Regions from separate parts of the Dellaglioa sp. BT-FLS60 genome, predicted to be linked through region 2. Evidence: predicted binding sites of a transcription regulator. Region 2 holds the regulator's gene; each other region holds the start of a gene.
The links. Region 2 encodes CtsR, which represses protease genes until heat stress. Its sites were predicted from a motif close to TTGGTCAAAAAAGGTCAAANA; they were not measured.
Positions count from the first base shown of each region.

Region 1: a site for CtsR is predicted at 1,655-1,675, ahead of clpP (ATP-dependent Clp endopeptidase proteolytic subunit ClpP). Genes of this name have one in related genera too.
Region 3: a site for CtsR is predicted at 1,407-1,427, ahead of ACVQ8P_RS07610 (ATP-dependent Clp protease ATP-binding subunit). Genes of this name have one in related genera too.

Region 1 is NZ_JBSOLI010000036.1:32,227-35,503, forward strand. It holds gene rpoN (RNA polymerase factor sigma-54) at 1-1,191, opposite strand, end outside; tRNA gene ACVQ8P_RS07420 (tRNA-Arg) at 1,259-1,330, shown strand; gene clpP (ATP-dependent Clp endopeptidase proteolytic subunit ClpP) at 1,752-2,345, shown strand; gene ACVQ8P_RS07430 (kinase to dihydroxyacetone kinase) at 2,474-2,725, opposite strand; gene whiA (DNA-binding protein WhiA) at 2,748-3,277, opposite strand, start outside.
Region 2 is NZ_JBSOLI010000036.1:299,540-302,816, reverse strand. It holds rRNA gene rrf (5S ribosomal RNA) at 1-83, shown strand, start outside; tRNA gene ACVQ8P_RS08825 (tRNA-Val) at 98-170, shown strand; tRNA gene ACVQ8P_RS08820 (tRNA-Lys) at 174-246, shown strand; tRNA gene ACVQ8P_RS08815 (tRNA-Leu) at 266-347, shown strand; tRNA gene ACVQ8P_RS08810 (tRNA-Thr) at 362-437, shown strand; tRNA gene ACVQ8P_RS08805 (tRNA-Gly) at 453-524, shown strand; tRNA gene ACVQ8P_RS08800 (tRNA-Leu) at 536-624, shown strand; tRNA gene ACVQ8P_RS08795 (tRNA-Arg) at 639-712, shown strand; tRNA gene ACVQ8P_RS08790 (tRNA-Pro) at 719-792, shown strand; gene ACVQ8P_RS08785 (CtsR family transcriptional regulator) at 927-1,394, shown strand; gene ACVQ8P_RS08780 (ATP-dependent Clp protease ATP-binding subunit) at 1,409-3,277, shown strand, end outside.
Region 3 is NZ_JBSOLI010000036.1:69,779-73,055, forward strand. It holds gene ptsP (phosphoenolpyruvate--protein phosphotransferase) at 1-665, opposite strand, end outside; gene ACVQ8P_RS07600 (phosphocarrier protein HPr) at 665-931, opposite strand; gene ACVQ8P_RS07605 (hypothetical protein) at 1,094-1,282, opposite strand; gene ACVQ8P_RS07610 (ATP-dependent Clp protease ATP-binding subunit) at 1,486-3,277, shown strand, end outside.

The DNA.
Region 1 (3,277 bases), 270 kb from region 2:
GGCATCAATCAACGTCTGAATGGTTGTCATGATAGCTTTTGAAGATAATTCTTCAGCATTCTTTTTATTTTTATTTGCTACTTGTCCAAAGAATGATTTTAACTCATAAACCCCAAACTCCGTTTCGATATATTTATCGTTAACCGTTCGACTAATCGTTGATTCATGAACATCTAAAGCAGCCGCAACTTCTCTTAGAAGTAATGGTTTAATTGATTTTGATTTATCAGCGAAAAAATCTGCCTGATATTTCAAAATATATTGTCCAACTTTTAAAATAGTATCACCACGTTGTTTCAATCCACTAACAAGCCATTCATATTCTCGTTTCTTATCAGCCAGATACTTTGTCACTTCAGGATCTTGGTCTTTTGACATATCATCAAAATATTTTTGTTGGAAAACAATTTCAGGCTGAGCCCCACGAACTTTATATAGCACGGGTTCACCATTATTATTTTTTAAAACCAAATCTGGATATATTTTCCCAATTCTAGTTGTCCCAAAACCTGCGCCAGGATTAGGTGATAACGTCCGAACAAAATCCGATATTTCCTGAATTTTCGAGACATTCACACGGTATTTTTTTGCAATGTCTTGCCATTTACGATCAACGAAATCATCGAAATCATCTTTAATAACCGTATATGCCATCTTAGGAGCTAAATCATCAGAATCAATCTGTAACATCAAACTTTCTTGCACGTTTCGTGCACCAACACCAGGTGGATCCAAACGTTGAATCAAGGTTAATGCATCCATCAACATAATAGGTGGTATCCCTGATTCTTCCGCTAAATCATCTAAATTCGCATTAAAATAACCCGTTTGTTCAATATAATCTACTAAATAAAGAACAACTTTTCTAAGTGGCGTCTGTCGCATCGTTAAATAAATTTGATCCAACAAGTAATCTAATAAAGACTGCCCTTCATCATCACTTACCGAATTCATATAGTCAGCATCACCGTCTGTTGTTAGATTCACTTTATATCGAGACTCACCTGCTTGAATTCTTTGATTATCATCAACCGCTTCAATCAAGGGGTTTTCCATGACTTTATCAGTGATAAATTGTTGTAAATCTTCTATATTATATTGCAACATTTTGATAGACTGCTGCAATTCAGGTGTCATAGCCAATTTTTGAATTTGGGTTTGTTGTTGTTTAAATTTCTGTTCAAATGCCATTTTCTTCTAGACCTCCAATTTCGTTGCTTGTTTTTTCAACGTAATTCAGCTAAACTATTAATGTACTGCGCCGTTGGTGTAATGGATAGCACGTAAGATTCCGGTTCTTGAGCTGAGGGTTCGACTCCCTCATGGCGCATCATCATCACTGATAAAGCAACATTTATAGTACTTTTATGTCGTTTTCGTGTGGTTAAGTTAGGATTAATAATTTCTTGTTTTAAACACCTCACATTAGTGTCAGGTATTTTTGTTTTCGCTTACATTATTAATTATATATCATGTTTCTTAAGATAGCTATTAGTCCTCAAATTTATCGCATAATTATTTAAAGAAAATAATTATGAAAGGATTACACGAGATCTGACTATTACGATAATGAGGCAGTCAACAACAGAAAATAAGAACGGATACTTCCAATAAAAATGTCCGTTCTTATTTTTTATTTATACTCAAATCATTTTATTTGACCTTTTTTGACCAAGGGTTTAAACTAGCATTACATTAGTTCAAATGCTAATATAAAAAAGTAATTAATAATAATTTGGAGGTTTTCAACTATGAATGTAGTTCCTACAGTTATCGAACAATCTGCCGGTGGCGAACGTGCATACGATATTTATTCTCGTCTTTTAAAAGACAGAATTATCATGCTTTCAGGTGAAGTTAATGACGACATGGCAAACGCTATTATCGCCCAATTGCTCTTCTTGGATGCCCAAGACTCAGAAAAAGATATTTCAATTTACATTAACTCACCCGGTGGTTCTGTTTCAGCCGGTTTAGCTATCTACGATACAATGAACTTTATCAATGCTGATGTTCAAACAATCGTTATGGGTATGGCTGCTTCAATGGCCAGTGTATTGGCAACTGCCGGTACAAAAGGTAAACGTTTTGCATTACCTAACTCAGAAATTATGATTCATCAACCACTTGGTGGCGCTCAAGGTCAAGCAACAGAAATCGAAATTGCTGCTGAACATATCTTGAAGACAAGAACATTGATTAACAAAATTTTGGCTGATGCAACTGGTCAAGATATCAAAGTTCTTAATAAAGATACAGATCGTGATAACTATATGACTGCTGAACAAGCAAAAGAATATGGTTTGATTGATGAAATTATGACTAACAAAAAAGGCCTTAAATAAGTTTCGAGCCTCAAAGACACTGACAATTTAATTTGTTAGTGTCTTTTTTTGCCTATTTCGTAAAATAAAAAAATAATCATCTGTTTGATAGCTGAGGCACCAACGATCAAGCAGATGATTATTTTATATTAACCTTTTAATCCTTTAGATTGTCTTACCATATCTTCAACAACAATATCAAAGATTTCTCCAAGTCCGGCACAATATGCCAAAATTTCCCATGGATAATTCGTATGAAAATGTAGTTTCATCAAATCAGAATCACCAGCAACGAGTAAACTATCCCCTTCAAATTGACGCAATATTTCACTATATAATTGATCTTCACTCAACGTGCTGCCTTCTAACAGTAACTGCGTATCATATTTAAATTCTATCACGATATTTTATCCTTCCAAAATGCTATTTTTCACCAATTCGAACTTTTTCAGCAAAATCATTAATTTTCCGTAATCGATGATTAATTCCAGATTTTGAAATTGGACCACCGGGTACTAAATCGCCTAATTCTTTCAAACTGACTTCTTGATGAACTAATCGTGCTTCAGCCACTTCTTTTAATTTAGAGGGCAATTGACCTAATCCCACTGATTGTGCAATAAACTCAATATTTGCAATTTGTTTGTTGGCAGCATCAGCAACTTTATTCATATTAGCCGTTTCACAATTAACCATTCGATTAACGGAGTTTCGCATATCACGGACAATTCTGATATCTTCAAATTTCAACATAGCAGTTGTAGCGCCAATTAATGAAAGAAAATCAGCAATTTTTTCTGCCTCTTTCAAATAAACAATATAACCACTACGACGTTCAGTCATTCTAGCGTTAAACCCAAACTTATTAATCATTTCACAGATTGTTTGATTATGTTCTTCATAGACAGAATATATTTCCAAATGATAACGACTTGTTTCAGGATTATTAACTG
Region 2 (3,277 bases):
CCCATGTCGAACACAGAAGTTAAGCTTCTTAGCGCCAAGAGTAGTTGGGGGTCGCCCCCTGCGAGGGTAGGACGTTGCCATGCTTTTTTTATTATTTGGAGGTTTAGCTCAGTTGGGAGAGCGTCTGCCTTACAAGCAGAGGGTCACAGGTTCAAGCCCTGTAACCTCCATTTGAGCCGTTAGCTCAGTTGGTAGAGCATCTGACTTTTAATCAGAGGGTCGACAGTTCGAGCCTGTCACGGCTCATTTTCAATTCCACATTTTTGCGGGTGTGGCGGAATTGGCAGACGCACTAGATTTAGGATCTAGCGTCGTAAGACGTGGGGGTTCAAGTCCCTTCACCCGCATCATTTTCAATTATGCCGACTTAGCTCAGTTGGTAGAGCACCTGATTTGTAATCAGGGGGTCGGGCGTTCGAATCGTCTAGTCGGCACCATTTTTTAATTTTTTTGCGGAAGTAGCTCAGTGGTAGAGCATCACCTTGCCAAGGTGGGGGTCGCGGGTTCGAATCCCGTCTTCCGCTTTTCAATAAATGCCGGGGTGGCGGAACTGGCAGACGCACAGGACTTAAAATCCTGCGGTGAGTGATCACCGTACCGGTTCGATTCCGGTCCTCGGCACCATTTATTGTTTTAATGCACCCATAGCGCAACTGGATAGAGTGTCTGACTACGAATCAGAAGGTTGTAGGTTCGACTCCTACTGGGTGCATATTTTCGGGAAATGGCTCAGCTTGGTAGAGCACCTGGTTTGGGACCAGGGGGTCGCAGGTTCGAATCCTGTTTTCCCGACTAATTTAAAAAAGGAATTTAAACGTAATGTTTAAATTCCTTTTTTTGTTGACCCAAGGCAAATGACTTTCATTTTTGATTTATATTTCGTATAATTAAAGTCAACATTAGTCAAACTATTTGAGGTGATGAATATGCGGGGTCAGAACATTTCTGATGTGATTGAAAAGTATTTTAAAAAAATCCTTTCGGAAGAAAAAGAAATAGTTATTAAGCGTTCCGAAGTGGCTGAATTATTTAATTGTGTGCCATCACAAATAAATTATGTTATAAATACTCGATTTACTATTCAAAATGGGTATGTGGTTGAAAGTAAACGTGGTGGCGGTGGATATATTCGGATAGAAAAAGTAAATCTTTTTGCAGATCAAGAATTTATTCAAACACTAGAAAATTTAATTGGCACGAATGTATCTCAGCAAGAAGGATATGATATTATCCAAAGTTTATATGATGAAAAAACGCTAACAAAAAAGGAATCTAATTTAATCTTAGCTACAATAAAAAAAGATGTTTTTCTTGGAATAGATACAAAATTGGAAAATATGATGCGGGCTAAAATGCTAATTAATTTAATTAATCGCTTACGATATGAAGAGTAGAAAGAGGTAATAATATGGACAATTTATTTACTCCGAGTGCAAAAGAAGTTCTTATTCGAGCACAGGAATCGGCTAAGCACTATCGTCAGCAGGCGGTTGGTACTGAACATTTACTTTTAGCTTTATCTGAAGTACAAAATGGTGTTGCAGATAAAGTGTTGAAACAATTCAATATTGATCCAGAAGATATAATGGAAGAAATTGAAAGATTTACTGGCTATGGATCATTGAGATTAACAAAAAATGATAGCTATTTACCCTATTCACCAAAGGCAAAAATGATTTTATCAATTGCTAACGATGAAGCAAAAAATTTAAATGCAAATAAGGTGGGTACGGAACATCTTTTATTGGCATTAACAAGTAATAATGAAATATTGTCTTCAAGAATAATGAGTAGTTTGAGTGCTGATATTAAACAAGTACGCAAGCTTATCTTCCGTCAGCTTGGTGTTAGTGAAGTTCAAATAAGGCAAAAAAATCGTGGAAATAAAGAAAATGCCGTACAAGGAACGCCTACTTTAGATGAATTAGCACGTGATTTAACTAAAATGGCGCGTGATAAGCAAATTGATCCTGTGATTGGTCGAGATTCTGAAGTTAAAAGATTGACTCAGGTATTAAGCCGTCGAACTAAAAATAATCCAGTGTTGATTGGTGAACCAGGTGTTGGTAAAACAGCGATTGCTGAAGGTTTTGCCCAACGATTAATTGACGGAAATGTTCCTGAAGATATGGTTGGTAAACGATTAATGATGCTTGATATGGGATCTTTAGTTGCTGGGACAAAATATCGTGGTGAATTTGAAGATCGTTTGAAGAAGATATTAAAAGAAATTTACACAACTAAAGATGTTATTTTATTCATTGATGAACTACACACACTAATTGGTGCTGGTGGTGCTGAAGGTGCGATAGATGCATCTAATATTTTGAAACCAGCATTAGCTCGTGGTGAAGTTCAAGTAATCGGTGCAACTACATTAGATGAATATCAAAAATATATTGAATCTGATGCTGCTTTGGAACGTCGTTTTGCGACGATAACAATCAAAGAACCAACTGAAGAGCAAACGGTTGCTATTTTAAAAGGACTTCGACCTAAGTATGAGGCCCATCATCATGTGCAAATTACTGATGGCGCGATTGAAGCAGCTGTTGAACTAGGGAATAGATATATTACAGATCGTTTCCTACCTGATAAAGCAATTGATTTAATGGATGAAGCAGCAGCACAAGTTCGGATTGAACGTCCAAATACGAAGTCAAAATTAAGTAAAAAGCAAGATCAACTTGATGAGTTACGTCATCAAAAAGATGAAGCTGTAAGTCAACAAGATTTTGAATTAGCAGCGGGTATTCGTACAAAAGAAATGCGTGTTAAAAAACAAGTTGAAGACTTGGAAGCTGAAAAAGTTGCTGCTGTTGAATCTAAGACAGAACATTATGATTTGAAAGTAACGAGTGAAGAAGTGGCAAACATTGTTTCTGATTGGACAGGTGTTCCACTTCAACAATTGAATAAGAGCGAAAGTGAACGCTTGATGCATCTTGAAGATGTCTTGCACGAACGTGTCATTGGACAAAATGAAGCTGTTAGTTCAATTTCAAAGGCTATTCGTCGTGCTAGAAGTGGCTTGAAGAATCCAGCCAGACCAATTGGCTCGTTTATGTTCCTTGGACCAACTGGTGTTGGTAAAACTGAATTGGCTAAGGCACTCGCTGAAGCCATGTTTGGTTCTGAAGAGGCAATGATTCGAGTAGATATGTCGGAATACATGGAAAAATACAGTACAAGTCGTTTGATTGGTTCACCACCAGGTTATGTTGGTTATGATGAAGGCGGACAATTAACTGAAAAAGTTCGTCAAACACCTTATTCT
Region 3 (3,277 bases), 230 kb from region 2:
ACAATCACCATATCGCCTTCTGAAATTGCAATTGTTGGATCACCAGCACCTACAACAGCAGGGATTTCAAGCGTTCGAGACATAATAGCAGAATGAGACGTACGTCCACCAACATCAGTAATAAATCCCTTAACAAATTTACGATTTAATTGAGCAGTATCCGATGGTGTTAAATCATGCGCAACGACCACAACTTCTTGGTCAATAAGCGCAGGATTAGGAATCGAAACGCCTAATAAATGGCTCATCACACGTTTTGTAACATCACGAACATCGCCTGCACGTTCTTGCATATAAGCATTATCAGTCATGCCTTCAAACATTGAGATGAACATATCTGTTACATCTTTCAATGCTGATTCAGCGTTAACCTTATCATTTTTGATTTTATCGCCAATGTTACCCATAAGTTCAGGATCTGAAAGGATTGTCAAATGAGCTTCAAAAACCTCGGCTTCTTCAGCACCGAGGTTTTCTGCAGCTTTTTGTTTGATTATTTTCAAATCTTCACTTGATGCAGCAACTGCAGCATCAAGACGTTTAATTTCTGACTCTGGATTGTCAATGCTTACTTGCGAGAATGATAAATCGGGTTGAACTAACATATATGCTTTAGCAATGGCAATACCATCACTAGCAGCAATCCCCTTTAACATTTTCGACATTATTCAGCAAGTCCTTCTTTCGTCATTGTTTCTGTAATAGCTGCGATTGCGTCTGCTTCATCAGCACCATCAGCAGTGATTGTAACATCAGCGTTTTGACCAACACCTAATGACATAACACCCATGATTGATTTTAAGTTTACTGATTTTTCTCCGTAAACCAAAGCAACATCAGCAGTAAATTTGCTTGCTGCTTGTACCAATAATGTAGCTGGACGTGCGTGGATACCTGTTTCTGCAATTACGTGAAAGTCTTTCTTTTCCATGATTATATATCTCCTTGGTGTTCTATATTTTTTATTTTAGAAAAATGTACAACCCACTTACAAAAGCAAAGAACACGTTTTCATTAGTAAGTTAAACACATTAATCTCTAGAAATAAATAGTACCATTTTTTAAAAAATGATACAAGTCTTTAGCCACTTTTTTAGTTTTTTAAACTAACATATTTATAGATAATTTGTCCTTCTCTTTGTGCATTACCAACAATTGCCTTACGTAATTTTTCTTTTTGCCAAACAAGTTGAAACGCCATAAATTCGTCTGGATTAATGGTGATGGTCTCTATTTCGCCGGCAATCAACGCATCAATCTTTGCTTTATAATCTTCACTCATTTTTCAAACCCCTTTTCACTGAAATCTACTATACTATTTCATTATAGATTAGCCTTCATAAAATGTAAAAAAGTGAGGGCAAGTTACTTGCAGAAATTTTTTAAGTTTTGTATAATAATCATCGAAGGTCAGAGATGGTCAATCCACTTTGATCTTAAATAAAATAAACGATAACGAATTAAATACGAAAGGTTGTGACACATATGATCTGTCAAAATTGTCAAATCAATCAAGCAACAATCCATTTATCAACTAATTTAAATGGACAACACCAAGAATACAATTTATGTCAAAATTGTTACCAATTGCTTAAAGACGAACAAGACCGTTTAAGCAATGGTCAAATCCGCAACAATCAACAAGATCCATTTAGCTTTGGTAACCTTGATGAATTGTTCAACGCAATTGCACCAAATAACCAAAATAACAGTTCACAAAGAAGAGACCAAACACCACCTACCCAAACTGGTAGAAATGGCGGCGGTAATAAAAATAATGGTAAAGATACCGTTCTTGGCCAATTTGGTCTTAACTTAACGGATGAAGCTCGAGCAGGAAACATTGACCCTGTCGTTGGTCGTGACCAAGAAATTGATCAAATTATTGAAATTTTAAACCGACGTACCAAAAATAACCCTGTTTTAATTGGGGAAGCTGGTGTCGGTAAAACAGCCGTCGTTGAAGGTTTAGCTCAAAAAATTGTTGACGCTGCCGTTCCTCAAAAACTACTAAATAAACAAGTCATTCGTTTAGATGTTGTTTCATTAGTTCAAGGTACCGGTATTCGTGGCCAATTTGAAGAACGCATGCAACAATTAATGAAAGAATTAAAAGAAGATAAAAGTATCATCCTCTTTATTGATGAAATTCATGAAATCGTTGGCGCCGGTAATGCTGAAGGCGGTATGGATGCTGGTAACGTCTTAAAACCAGCCCTTGCTCGAGGTGAATTACAACTTGTGGGTGCAACCACTTTAAATGAATATCGTCAAATTGAAAAAGATGCTGCTCTTGCACGTCGTTTACAACCTATTCAAGTTGATGAGCCTAGTGTTGCAGAAACAATTGTTATCTTAAAAGGGATTCAAAAGAAATATGAAGCCTACCATCATGTTCATTACAGTGATGAAGCAATTGAAGCAGCCGCATCATTGTCAGACCGTTACATTCAAGATCGTTTCTTACCAGATAAGGCGATTGATTTACTAGATGAATCAGGTTCAAAAATGAATTTGACCATTAAAGCAATTGATCCAAAATTGGTTGAAGAAAAAATTAAGAATGCTGAAACACAAAAACAAGCTGCATTGAGTGACGAAGATTATGAAAAAGCAGCTTACTACCGTGATCAAGTCGCTAAATTCAAAGAATTACAAGATAGCAACACTGATTCTGATGAATTACCAATTGTGACTGAAAAAGAAATGGAACAAATTATTGAAGAAAAAACAAATATCCCTGTTGGTGAATTGAAGGAAAAGGAACAGCAACAATTGAAAAATTTAGCCACTTCCCTTCAAGCTAGCGTCATTGGTCAAGACGCTGCCATCGACAAAGTAGCTCGTGCCATTCGTCGTAACCGGATTGGTTTCAATAAATCTGGACGCCCAATTGGTTCCTTCCTGTTTGTTGGCCCTACTGGGATTGGTAAAACGGAACTTGCAAAACAACTATCTAAAGAATTATTTGGTACAAAAGAATCAATGATTCGTTTTGATATGAGTGAATATATGGAGAAACATTCCGTTTCTAAATTGATTGGTTCACCTCCTGGTTACGTTGGTTACGAAGAAGCTGGTCAATTAACTGAACAAGTTCGTCGTAATCCATACAGCTTAATCTTGTTAGATGAAGTTGAAAAAGCACATCCTGATGTTATGCACATGTTCTTACAAATTCTTGAAGACGGTCGTTTAACAGATTCGCAAGGCCGTACAGTAAGTTTTAAAGATACGATTATCATTATGACATCAAACGCCGGAAGTGCTGATGCTG